3 regions of the Alkalibacillus sp. S2W genome follow, and region 3 is predicted to be linked to each of the others. Evidence: riboswitches for the same ligand, from Rfam matches in the RefSeq annotation. Region 3 holds a riboswitch; each other region holds the start of a gene.
The links. A riboswitch is a leader RNA that binds a small molecule or an ion and turns the genes downstream of it on or off. The one in region 3 is predicted to bind thiamine pyrophosphate.
Positions count from the first base shown of each region.

Region 1: another riboswitch for thiamine pyrophosphate. It lies ahead of ACKXGF_RS05430 (IS30 family transposase); the one in region 3 lies ahead of ACKXGF_RS01860 (YkoF family thiamine/hydroxymethylpyrimidine-binding protein).
Region 2: another riboswitch for thiamine pyrophosphate. It lies ahead of ACKXGF_RS14135 (IS3 family transposase); the one in region 3 lies ahead of ACKXGF_RS01860 (YkoF family thiamine/hydroxymethylpyrimidine-binding protein).

Region 1 covers NZ_CP177234.1:985,859-989,986, reverse strand. The annotation lists gene ACKXGF_RS05440 (thiazole synthase) at 1-298, opposite strand, end outside; gene tenA (thiaminase II) at 352-1,035, opposite strand; gene ACKXGF_RS05430 (IS30 family transposase) at 1,184-2,254, opposite strand; TPP riboswitch at 2,497-2,598, opposite strand; gene ACKXGF_RS05425 (acetyl-CoA C-acetyltransferase) at 2,778-3,959, opposite strand; gene ACKXGF_RS05420 (aldo/keto reductase) at 4,031-4,128, opposite strand, start outside.
Region 2 covers NZ_CP177234.1:2,733,558-2,737,685, forward strand. The annotation lists gene ACKXGF_RS14130 (YhgE/Pip family protein) at 1-1,152, opposite strand, end outside; TPP riboswitch at 1,520-1,622, shown strand; one part of gene ACKXGF_RS14135 (IS3 family transposase) at 1,776-2,148, shown strand; one part of gene ACKXGF_RS14135 (IS3 family transposase) at 2,148-3,100, shown strand.
Region 3 covers NZ_CP177234.1:332,708-336,835, forward strand. The annotation lists gene ACKXGF_RS01850 (ABC transporter ATP-binding protein) at 1-176, opposite strand, end outside; gene ACKXGF_RS01855 (ECF transporter S component) at 166-771, opposite strand; gene ACKXGF_RS01860 (YkoF family thiamine/hydroxymethylpyrimidine-binding protein) at 782-1,372, opposite strand; TPP riboswitch at 1,469-1,571, opposite strand; gene ACKXGF_RS01865 (HD domain-containing protein) at 1,683-2,333, shown strand; gene ACKXGF_RS01870 (aldehyde dehydrogenase family protein) at 2,407-3,840, shown strand; gene ACKXGF_RS01875 (PadR family transcriptional regulator) at 3,968-4,128, shown strand, end outside.

The DNA.
Region 1 (4,128 bases), 650 kb from region 3:
CTTCGATTTTAATCCAATTCCCCATTCCAGAAGCTTTCGCCAAACGAGCAATCCGAATAGCTTCTTCAGCCGATCGAGCACCTGATGTGTTTGGCGTTAACGTCATATGGTTAGGAATATCGTTTAAGATGTATTGATCTGACCCACTTAAATCCACTCGACGTACCGCTACTGTAACAACTTCTGATCGGGATTCTTGTAAGGTCTCTTTCATTTTGCTATGATCAGCAAACTTCCCGGTCCCAACAAATAACCGACTGTTTAATTCTTTACCAGCAATAACTAATGAATCTTGCATCATTCATTCCTCCATTCGTTAATACACCTTATTTAACTAGTACTACTAGAATCCTAAGATTTTATTATTTCAGATTGTGCTGGCCATTTTTCTAAGTTGTAAGCCATATCCCAAAATGCTAATTCGTAATGGCAGCTAATCGTGAAGTGCTGTTTCATTTGTTGACGATCAGCTTCTGTCACTTTTTCAGCAATTTCATCAAGCCGGTTAATTTGTTCTTCGACTAACTTATTAAACCAGTCGCCACCATAAGCATTAATCCACTCTTGATAAATAGGAACATCAGGTTGAACATGTTTAAGCCTGTCACCAATTTCTTGATAGATCCAATAGCAAGGTAATATTGCCGAGATAATATCACCTAAATGGCCTTGGTATGCAGCTCGATATAAATGAGACGTATAAGCGTACGCTGTTAATGCTGGCTCAAAGTTTTCCTGCTCTTCTTCAGTAATATTTAGTTTTTCTGAAAAATGACGATGAAGCTCTGATTCCGCTTCATAAGTTCCTTGTGCATGTGCTGCCATACGGCTCGTTGTGTAAAAGTCATTAGCTTTCGTCCCACCTAACGATTGAATCCTTGCAAAATGTGATAAGTAATAAGCATCTTGCATGACATAGTAACGAAAACATTCCATCGGTAACGTTCCATCCCCAATCCCTTTAATGAAAGGGTGATTAAAGTTCGCTTCCCAAATATGATTCGTCTCTTTCCTTAGTAAATCTGAAAATTTCATACATTATCCCTCCAAGATTATTTTATATTTAATCCTAAATTTCAAGTACAAGTTAGCCACTGGGCCAGCCCCTGCTATGGGGAGATTGTGAATAGATGAAGAGAGTTGACGCTCTCCCCCCTAGGGGGGAGCGAAATGTCACAACTATCTAAGCTATTGCCTTGACCTCTGTCATGAGTGCTTCCTGTGGCGTGCGATAATTGAGCTGTTTCCGCGGATAGGTATTCATCCACGTTTGTACGCGTAAGGTTTGTTGCTGACTCACTTGACTGATGGGGTGACTTTTCGGTATAAACCGTCGAATCAATTTGTGCTGATTTTCGCTGGTGCCGCGTTCATAAGATGCATAGGGATGACTAAAATAGACTTGGGTCGTTTCTTTTAAATCCGTTTCTAACGTGCTGAACTCCGACCCGTTATCTGACGTGATGGTTTTAAACATGGCGCGCATGTCTGTGCCGGTTCGCTCGGCCAGTGACTGAACGGCTTTTGAAATCGATGATGCATCCTTTCGGTCGACTTTAATAACGCATTCAAACCGTGTTTTACGCTCGGCCAAGGTGAGTAATACCTCATCATCTTCACCTTTAACGCCCAGTACCGTATCAATTTCCCAGTGTCCGAACTCTGCTCTGTCTTCAATATGTTTCGGCCGCTCTTCAATGGAAGTACCTAACTTGCGCTTATTTTCTTTACCGTGCCGCCCGGTCTTTCTAGGTGCGCGACTGACTTTCTCAAGCAGGTCAATATTCTTCGTCCGCATAATGCCGATGTTGATCCAATGATAGAGTGTGGTAGTGCACGGTAGTAAGGCTTGGGCATACGGAAAATGGACTTTCAAATAACCGACGACAGCGTCTGGAGACCATCCGTCCTGAAGCATCTTGGTATCCGCCCATTCTATGAATGTAGGGATACCAACCCATTTCGGTATACGCCCGCAGTTTAACCGATTTTCTTCGTACTGACGTTGGCCGACATCTGGGAAATAAACGGGATGCGTATAGCGGTATGTTTTGCCATTTTGTTTCTGTTCTCTTGCTTGCGTCACCGAACCCCGTTTAATCTCATTATTGATTGTTTGCGGCGCACAGCCTAATACTTTGGCGATTTGACGGTGAGAATAGCCTTCCTGCTTTAACACTTGGATTTTTGACCGTTCATCCGCGCTTAAGTGTTTGCCCTTAGTGCGGGGCATGTTATCATTAAATGGCGTCATGTGATTTCATTCCTTTATTGAGTGTTGTGGTTAACTTCAATATAACATGAAATTCACATGGCGTTTTTTATGACTTAAGTGGCTAAGTTCATTATAAAATCCACCTTTTATATTTAATTTAGAAAATAACGAATAATCTAGCTGAATCACGTCATTTTCCAAATAAAAAACCACTTTCTTATACCAGACATAAGAAAGTGGTTGACTTGGATAATCTTGGACATAATTCACAATCCAATAAACTCCGAGCAACTACACTTCCCTACGCTGGTCCAAACCAGATCAGGTTCAAAGGGTCGGAATCATTCCTCTCAGCCAATTAAATGGCACCCCTAGCTTTGTTACATTAAAATTATTTGCTTGTTAAATTTATATTAACAAAACTCTGACATTATGTTAACCATTTTTCACTCTTAATTACTGTTATTTTATAACAAAGTCGATAAAGGAACCTTGGAATCGACTTTGCCATTCATGAATACTCACATTTTTTAGTGAGCTCACCACAAGACTGATTTCCTATTTATTGATTCTCAATCACCATCGCAATACCTTGACCACCGCCAATACATAAGCTAACAACGGCGTATTTACCTCCGCGACGTTTTAACTCATAAGCAGCAGTCAATAAGATGCGTGTGCCACTGACACCAACAGGATGCCCTAATGCAATCGCACCACCGTTAACATTTGTTTTATTGCGGTCTAACCCAAGCTCGGCTTCCACTGCCAAATACTGTGCAGCAAACGCTTCATTCACTTCAACTAAATCCATATCATCAAGGGGTAAACCTGCCTTTTTCAAAGCTCCATTAATGGCAGGTACTGGACCAATCCCCATTACTGTTGGGTCCACACCTGCTACGTGCCAAGCTTTAATCTCAGCCATGGGTGAAAGTCCGTGATCACGAACTGCTTTCTCACCAGCAACGACGACACTTGCTGCACCATCATTGATGCCAGATGAATTCGCAGCCGTTACGGTTCCATCTTCTTTGAACACAGGCTTCAGACCAGACAGCACATCAACTGATGAATCTGGTTTGATATGTTCATCTTGCTCCACTTCAAGACTCCCTTTACGACTTGTCACCGTCACAGGCACAATTTCTTCAGCAAAACTTCCCTTTTCAACTGCGTTAGAAGCACGTTGATGGGACTGGGCTGCATATTCATCTTGCGCTTCACGCGAGATTCCATACTGCTCTGATAATTTTTCAGCTGTCATCCCCATGCCTTTACCGGTATATTGATCGGTCAAAGTCGCGTTCAACATATCCGTGAATGATAACTCACCCATTTTCACACCTTTAAACCGTTGTTTAAAATTCGAAAAAGGCGCTTGCGACATATTTTCTGCTCCGCCTGCTAACACAATATTCGCTTCATCTAACTTAATTTCTTGTGCTGCAGAAACAACGGATTGCAACCCTGAACCGCAAAGACGATTTAATGTTAAAGCTGGTACATTTTGTGGAACACCTGCTTTCAGTCCTATATGTCGCGACAAATAAGCCGCATTCTCACTTGTATGAATCACATTACCATAAATCACGTGATCAATCGCATCAGCTGAAACATTCGCTCGTTCCAGCGCTGCCTCAGCTGTTGTAACACCTAAATCAACAGCATTCGTATTAACGAATGAACCACCAAATGAAGTAAAGGCTGTACGCGCACCGTCTACTAAATAAACTGAATTCATAAATTTGCACCTCTTTATTAAACAGCTGGACTCGAAAACCGATTCAAGTCCAGCTGTATTTTATATATTTTTTAACCAAATTGATCAGGATTAGGACCGACACGTTCATCACCATTTAATGCTTTAATCGCATCTAAATCTGCTTGGTCTAATTGAAAGTCGAAAATAT
Region 2 (4,128 bases), 370 kb from region 3:
CTCTTGAAGAGCCTCTCGAATTGTTTGCAAACTTTTAATTGCTTCGTCGATCACCTGATTCTGATTGCTATTGTTGTTTTGATTATTGTCCCCCTGTTGAGATGAATCATCCCCATTCCCATTTGCATTCTCTGTTTCGTTGTTACTATTTTGTTGGTTTTCATTCATTTCCTTCAACTGTTTCAAATTCGCTTCTATATCATCGATACGAGTAATGGCATTGTCTAATGATTGATCAATATTTTCTTGCAGTTCTTTACCTTGACTGAAATCGATATCCACATTTTGAGCATCATTAAGAACCTTATTTATATCTTCAGCAGTTTCTTTTGCTTTCTCCATGTCTTTTTCAATTTTTGGTGCTAACTCATTCAAACGATTTTCAGCTTCTGATAATAAATCCTCTGTTTCATTCACTGTCGTAAGGCCATTATTCGTTGTCCGCTCAGCTTCTGGAATCATGTCTTGCGCTTTATTAATAATAGATTGCACATCTTTCGTATCTTGCAACCCGCTTGTAGTCGTATCATAAATTTCTGGAAGCTGTTTTTCCATCTCAAAAACATAGTTTTCAAACTTTTTAATATCTGGCAAGTTTTGATCTAATTCTACTCCAAGCTCATCAAATCTATCAAAAATAACACCATTTACTGTAGAGATAAAATTGCTACTAACTTCCTCCACAATTGCACTGGCACCCTTATCTGTTATCTTAGGAGATATGGCATTAATCTTTTCGTTTACATAATAATCCATGTTGCTTTTTTCTGGATTGTCTGTAATAACCGTTGATAGTTTGTCAGAAAAATCTTCCGGAATAACAATCACCGCAAAATAATCACCATATTTCAGGTTTTCCATTGCCTTTTCACGATTTGTAAAATGCCAATTCATTGAATCATTACTCTTGAGTTCATTAACAAGATCGGCGCCAACGTTAATTTTTTCGTCTCTAATCTGACCCCCATCATCTTCATTGACAACAGCTACTGGAATTTGGTCGGTTTGCCCATAAGGATCCCAGGAAGCCTCAATATTAAACCATGCATATAATGATGGTAATATGATGAGACCTCCAATCAAAATAGCTGCCACCCAATTACGTATTATGTTCGTCATATCATTCGAAAAAACATTCCAACTATTTTTCATGTGTATACCTTCTTTATTCTTTATTATTTAAAAGTCTTAATCTCAAGTACTCTTCATATATCTTAAAGAGAACCTAACCGAAAGAAAAAGCACCTGGTTTGAAAACTAAATCTCTTTCCTATTTTACTATAATTTCAACCAGATAGCATTCGTTCTTGTTCTGTCCAGTCTTTAATTAACACAAAAGTGATAATTACCATAATAAGACAACATGTGTCCTAAGTGCAAAATCTGAATGCACATAAATCGCTTCTCCATCTCTATATTAACATAATAAAAATGCTCAACTAGGTATTAAAAACTCTACACACTTACTTTTATATTTGTTTGACAAAAAAATAAGATACGATTTAAATAAAAGAATAAAATATCCCACTAGGGATGCCAATAGGCTGAGATAAGAATTATTTCTTAATCCCTTATAACCTGATCTGGATTATGCCAGCGTAGGAAAGTGGAGATGGAATATACATAGTGTCTTCATGTATCAAAACCACTCCAAATTTGAACTATACCCTGAATAAGGACACTGATAAAAAGTGCCCTTATTCAGGGTTTTTGTGTTTCATGACCTTGAATATCCATTTATAATCGAATTAACTAATACGAGCGGGGTTATAAACATGTCTAAAATTATTTTTAGCGAATCACAAAGAAGAGAACTAGAATCCAATTCCAATATCATCAAGGTTTCAGATCGTTCTATTTCTTATTCACCTGAATTTAAAGTGAAAGCTGTAAAGGAAAATGAGCAAGGAAAAGGGCCGCATCAAATCTTTGTTGAACATGGATTCGACTTATCCATTATTGGGGATAAAAAGCCCAAAGAATGTATCAAGCGTTGGCGAGATATGTTTCAGAAGTATGGAGAAGACGGTTTCTTTACAGAACGGCTTGGGAAATCGGCAACAGGACGTCCTTCATCGAAAGAGCTTTCTTCTGAAGACAAGCTAAAGAAAGCTGAAGCGCGCATTGCGTATCTGGAGGCAGAACTAGACTTCGTAAAAAAGCTAGAAGAACTCGAAAGGCAGTCGAAGAAGAAATAACAATATCCGACAAATTTCGATTGATTGAACAAATGGTTAGAGAGTATGGTTTTCCTCAGTTAATTCAATATTTTTGTGAATTAGCAGACGTCAGTCGATCGGGTTATTATAACTGGTTGAAATCAGACGAAGCTCGTCAACAAAAAGAACGACAAGATGAGGTTGCCTATGAGCTCATCGAGAAAATACACAGCCGATATAAAGGAAAAGTTGGCGCTCTCCAAATCAAAATGATCTTAGAGAATGAAGATAACATTGGGATGAACCATAAACGCATCCGCCGCATTATGAAGAAGTACAATCTGATGTGCACCATTCGCAGAGCGAATCCTTATAAACAAATCGCTCAGACAACGCAAGAGCATCAAACGTGCGATAATAAATTAGAACGTCAATTCGATCAACAAGAACCGCATAAAGTCCTCTTAACGGATATCACTTATATCTACTATGCGAAAGGACAAAAAGCTTATTTATCCGTTATTAAAGATGGGGCAACACGAGAGATTTTAGCTTATCACCTCTCGACCTCTTTAAAGATGGACATTATGTATACAACACTTGATAAGTTAGTGAAGCGTGAGGAGTTTGTCGCTCATTCAGACTGTCTCATCCATTCCGACCAGGGAATGCATTACACTCATTCTGAGTTTCAAAAGACAGTAAGAGGCCTAGGCGTAGATCAGTCGATGTCTCGTCGTGGTAACTGTTGGGATAATGCGCCGATGGAGTCTTTCTTTGGGCACATGAAAGTTGGCATTGATTTTAAAGCATGTTCCTCTGTTTTTGACGTGAAGCAAGCAATTGAAGATTACATGACGTATTACAACCATGGTCGATATCAATGGACCTTACAAAAAATGACCCCGGCACAATACCGAAGTCACCTATTAGCATCCTAGCGCTTTTTATTAAACTGTCCATTTTTAGGGTTACAGTTCATGAAAGTGAACGTTTCTTTCACAACGAGCGGTTCTTGTATTCTTGGTATTCTAATTCAATCAACAATCTGTTTCAACTCACCATAAACAATAATCAGATCTGATCCATCGTCACTGTAACATCTGACGAGTGTTAGAGTTTCTTTCCCTCGACGTTTTCAATTATGTCAGTTCGATGTGGCTCAACAACTTCACTATCAACCATTTCATAGATGTACTGCTACTTCCCATCTGAAAGAATCATGTCATCTCCTTTTTTAATATCACGAATTGGAGCAAACAGTAACGAACGGTTCGTATTGTTGTGTCTTGCTAAAGCGTAGTTGCCTCCCCCCCCATTTGTTGAACAGGCTTCATAGTCCCTGCTCCGACGTCCAAATTCTTATTCGTCGTTCCGTATAAAATTGGCAACTCCATTGAAACGGATGGAACAGAGATGGAGCCTAAGACATTTTTTTATTAATGTCAACACCCTTGATTTCAGATGAGTTTAGCGAATCGATCGCATCAATATCAAATTGAGGAAGGATCATGGCTAGCCTTCGTATTAGCCGTGATGGTTTCATGTGATACATTTAATACTTCACCATACTCTTTATCCAATAAATAGGGTTTGATTATATCAATCTAGCGCTGGTTGATAACTAACCAATATAATCCCTAAGACGAACATTCCAATAGCTATCGTTTTCTTCAACATCATCAACTCTTATCTTCTGACATCTTATTTCGATGTAAGAGCCATGCACCGCCGATTAATAAGATTACTCTTATTACAACATATCTTCACTCAAATACGTTATTTGTTTGTGGCAATGTTTCATCTTCATCATCAGAGCCTTGTTCGTGCTCATCTTGCCGCCACCTGATGAAGGTAGACTTTCTTCATAAGTATTGATGATTTGATACACATCAATTTCTGAAGAATAAGCATTTATAATATATTGTACATATTAATGTTAAATTTTTTAACCCTACAATGTTTAGTT
Region 3 (4,128 bases):
GGATATAATCCGTTTAAACAAAGCGACAAGCTAGACTTACCCGATCCACTCGGGCCGATTAAAAGTGTTGTTTCATTTTCATATAACGTAAAATTTAGTTGGTTCAGAAGTGGTTCGTCTAACGTCTCGTAGCTAAAGCTGTAGTTGTGAACGGATATGACGGGACTAAGCTGCATCTTGGTCACGGTTTTGTTGACGCTCCTTTCCTAACGCGTAGCCACGAAGAACACCTGTTTTCGCCAATTGGTCGCTAATCCACTTACCGAGTAGAGCCATGATCAGTATGCTACTTATAATGCGTGTGATCAGCATAACGCCAACTAACCACGCTTCATATGCAAAGAAACCAGATGAATAGAAATGCCAAGCGAAGCTAATGATTGCGGTTAATACAGCAGCTAATATTAACACTCGCTTCCGATAATCTTGCCATTTCGTCACAGCAAATGCACTTTCGGCGCCTAGTCCTTGAATAGCTGCACTGATTATAAGTTGTGGGCCAGCTGGACTTCCGATTAAGATTTGAACAGTCCCAGCGATTAACTCTGACATAAAGGCTGCGCCAGGTTTGCGAATAATATAAGCAGCAATAATCGAGACAATGAACCAAATGCCATAAATAAATTCATAGCCAAGAGGTCCAATGCCAAAAGGTGTTAGAGCGCCAACAAGTCCCTGGCCGATTCCAAAGGCTAATAGATAGATTACCGCAAATACGACGCCTAATACCGACAGCAAAACAATTTCTTTCAGTTTCCATTGTTTAGTCATAGTTTACCCCCTATTTATTTGACGGACTATTTGCCGAAATAGTAAAGGTCATTGTTGTGTGTGATACTTCTTGCTGGACAGCTTCGAACGCATCTTGTATCGCATCAAATATCGCTTGCACATCACCATCAAGGCGCGTCATATAATGGGCGGCACTGACATCAACGCCGCGTGCTTTGGACAGATCAATTTGTTCATAGATTTTGTCCATATAGTCCTCCCGTCCAAGCGGGTGAATTGCGAACTTACAACCAGCACGTTGTGGAGCATTGGCTAATTGAGGAGCGTTCACTGGTGCATCTGATTCTGCCATATAGACGTCAGCTTCATTATCTCCAGGGCACCCGATCGAATAAGTGCCTGTCATGGCAACATGTTCACCAGTTTTAGCAGCGTGTAAGAAGATTGCTTTGGTCACATCAAAGATATGCACGATTTTGCCCCTTACACAAGTTGTGACATCATCAGTTTCCTTCCATACTTTCGATTGGTCAACTTCATCCAGAGCGGACAAAAGAATATCGACAAAGTTGTCGCTCATTGGGTAGAGCGTGAATTGAACCCCTGCAATACGACTTGTGTTGCACTGTTGATTCGTCATGACGAATCGCCTCCTTATAAAGTGTCTGTTTATAACAAAAAAACTGCATCCCGTGGGAATGCAGTTCAGCTATTGTGTCGTTACACTTATGGTAGATTAAGCTTCACTGCACTTCCCCACGCTAGTATTACCTAGTTCGGGTCTTGAGGGTCAGGTCCAACCTTCTCAGCCACTTGACGTAGCTCCCCTAGTGCATGATCATCACGTATGCAGTTTTGTTATACTTACATCATAATAAATAAAAGCATGATTGTAAACGTCTAAGATTGCTAGTCTTTGTCGACGGTCATGTCATGAAGGGTGATATTGAGTGAATGAATGGGAGCAGCAAGTGATTCAGAATACGGAAAAATTCGTCCATCGTAAATTAGTTTCTGAGGGTTCTGGACATGACTGGTGGCATATCCAGCGTGTCGTTAACAATGCCAAGCAAATAGCTGATACAGTTGATGTTGATAGGTGGGTTGTCGAAATGGCGGCTTTATTACACGATCTAATTGATGATAAAGTCACCTCCAATGTGGCGGAGAGTCGACAAGACCTCATGAAATGGTTAGAAGATCAACGCGTTTCAGAGCAACAAATTGACCATATATTTGCCATCATCGATACGATTTCATTCAAGCATGGTTACAAGACATTACCGAGCCGTGAAGCGGAAGTCGTCCAAGATGCAGACCGATTAGATGCAATCGGCGCCATTGGTATTGCCCGAAGTTTCACCTATGCAGGGTCTAAAGGCCATCTCATCCATCATCCCGAAGAATCACCACGCGAAACTATGACAGAAGATGAATACCGCCATGAAACCAATACGGCGATTAATCATTTTTATGAAAAATTATTAACCTTAAAAGAACAAATGAACACAGCTGAAGGTTACCGTATCGCAGAGAAACGTCATCAATTTATGGAAACATATTTAGAACAATTTTATGCTGAATGGGATGGAAAATCGTAAATCGTGTTACGTTTTGGTTTAAATGTGGAATAGTGTTATAGAACATTATTATAAATGAAAGGTGATGACATATATGTTGCAATATCAACCTTATCTTGATCAGTTAGCGAATCACACAACTGAATTCCAAGCGTTAGTTAATTCGCATACGAAAGAAGAAATTGCTCGAATGCCGATTTGTAAAGAAGAGCAGATGGAGAAGGCGATTAAACAAGCAGATGAAGCATTCGAAACGATTAAGAATATGCCTGCTCATGAACGTAGTGATATCTTAAATAGAGCTAGCGACATTTTACATGACAATAAACAAATGGTCGCTGAAACAATTGCTCAAGAAGCGGCGAAACCGATGAAGTATGCCTTAGCAGAAGTAGACCGCACTGTGCAGACGTTGAAATTCTCCTCAGTTGAAGCACGAAAGCTAGAAGGTGAATCCATTCCAATGGATGCCGCGCCAAATGGTGCTGGGCGTGACGCTTACACGATTTTTGAACCGATTGGCGTCATTGGTGCCATTACACCATTTAACTTCCCACTAAATTTAGTCGTGCATAAAGTCGGGCCAGCGATTGCCTCTGGTAATACAGTCATTGTAAAACCGGCTGAAAAAACACCTCTATCAGCGATCTTATTACGTGAAGCGTTGGTACAAGCGGGATTACCTGAGGACGCTTACCATGTCGTACCAGGTGAAGGCAAAGTTTTAGGCGACGTCTTACTTAAAAATGACGCAGTCCAAAAGATTACATTCACTGGTAGCCCGCCAGTTGGTCGTGAAATTAAATCGAACGCGGGCCTTAAGAAGATTACCCTTGAATTGGGTAATAACTCAGCACTATATGTCGATAAAAGCATGAATGATCGTTTGGATGATGTCGTGCCAAAAGCCGTGCATGGATCTTATGCATATAACGGACAGGTTTGTATTAGTACGCAACGCATTTATGTGCATGAAGATATTGCTGACACCTTTGCAGAACAATTTGTTAAGGGTGCTGAACAACTTACATTTGGTGATCCACTTGATGAAGAGACAGATGTTTGTAATTTAATTGACGAATCATCACAACAGACCTTACTCGAATGGATAGAAGATGCTGAGCAACAAGGTGCAAAAGTTTTAACAGGTGGGGAAGCTAAGGATAACGGCATTGCACCAACTGTTTTAACAGATGTTCCAGAGGGCGCCAAAATCATGAAAGAAGAAGCCTTTGGGCCTGTTGTTATTATTAATCGTGTATCTAGTGGCGATGAGGCATTGAAAGCGATGAATAACAGTCAATACGGCCTGAGCGCAGGTCTGTTTAGTAATGATATGAAACAAGCGATCGATATGGCTCACGGTTTAGAAGTTGGTCAGGTACTGGTTAATGATGTGCCGACATTACGTTTTGATCATATGCCATATGGTGGTCGAAAACAATCAGGTTATGGTTACGAAGGCGTTAAATACGCCATTCATGAAATGGTGAATCGGAAAATGATTAGTTTAAATTACACATTTTAATACGTTGAATAGGTGCCGATTAGTTTAATAACTGATCGGCATTTTTTATGATATATTACTTGTTGTGATAAATTACTTTGACAGACAAAGTAATATGTTGTACATTGTTATTGTGGAGGTGAGACATTTGGCATCGAATATTTCAACGGATTTAATCCGCGGACATACATCAACGATTATTTTAAATATTCTGCGTCAAGGCGATAGTTATGGTTATGAGATTTATAAACAAATTATTGCCCTAAGTAATGGCGAATACGAATTGAAAGAAGCAACACTTTATACAGC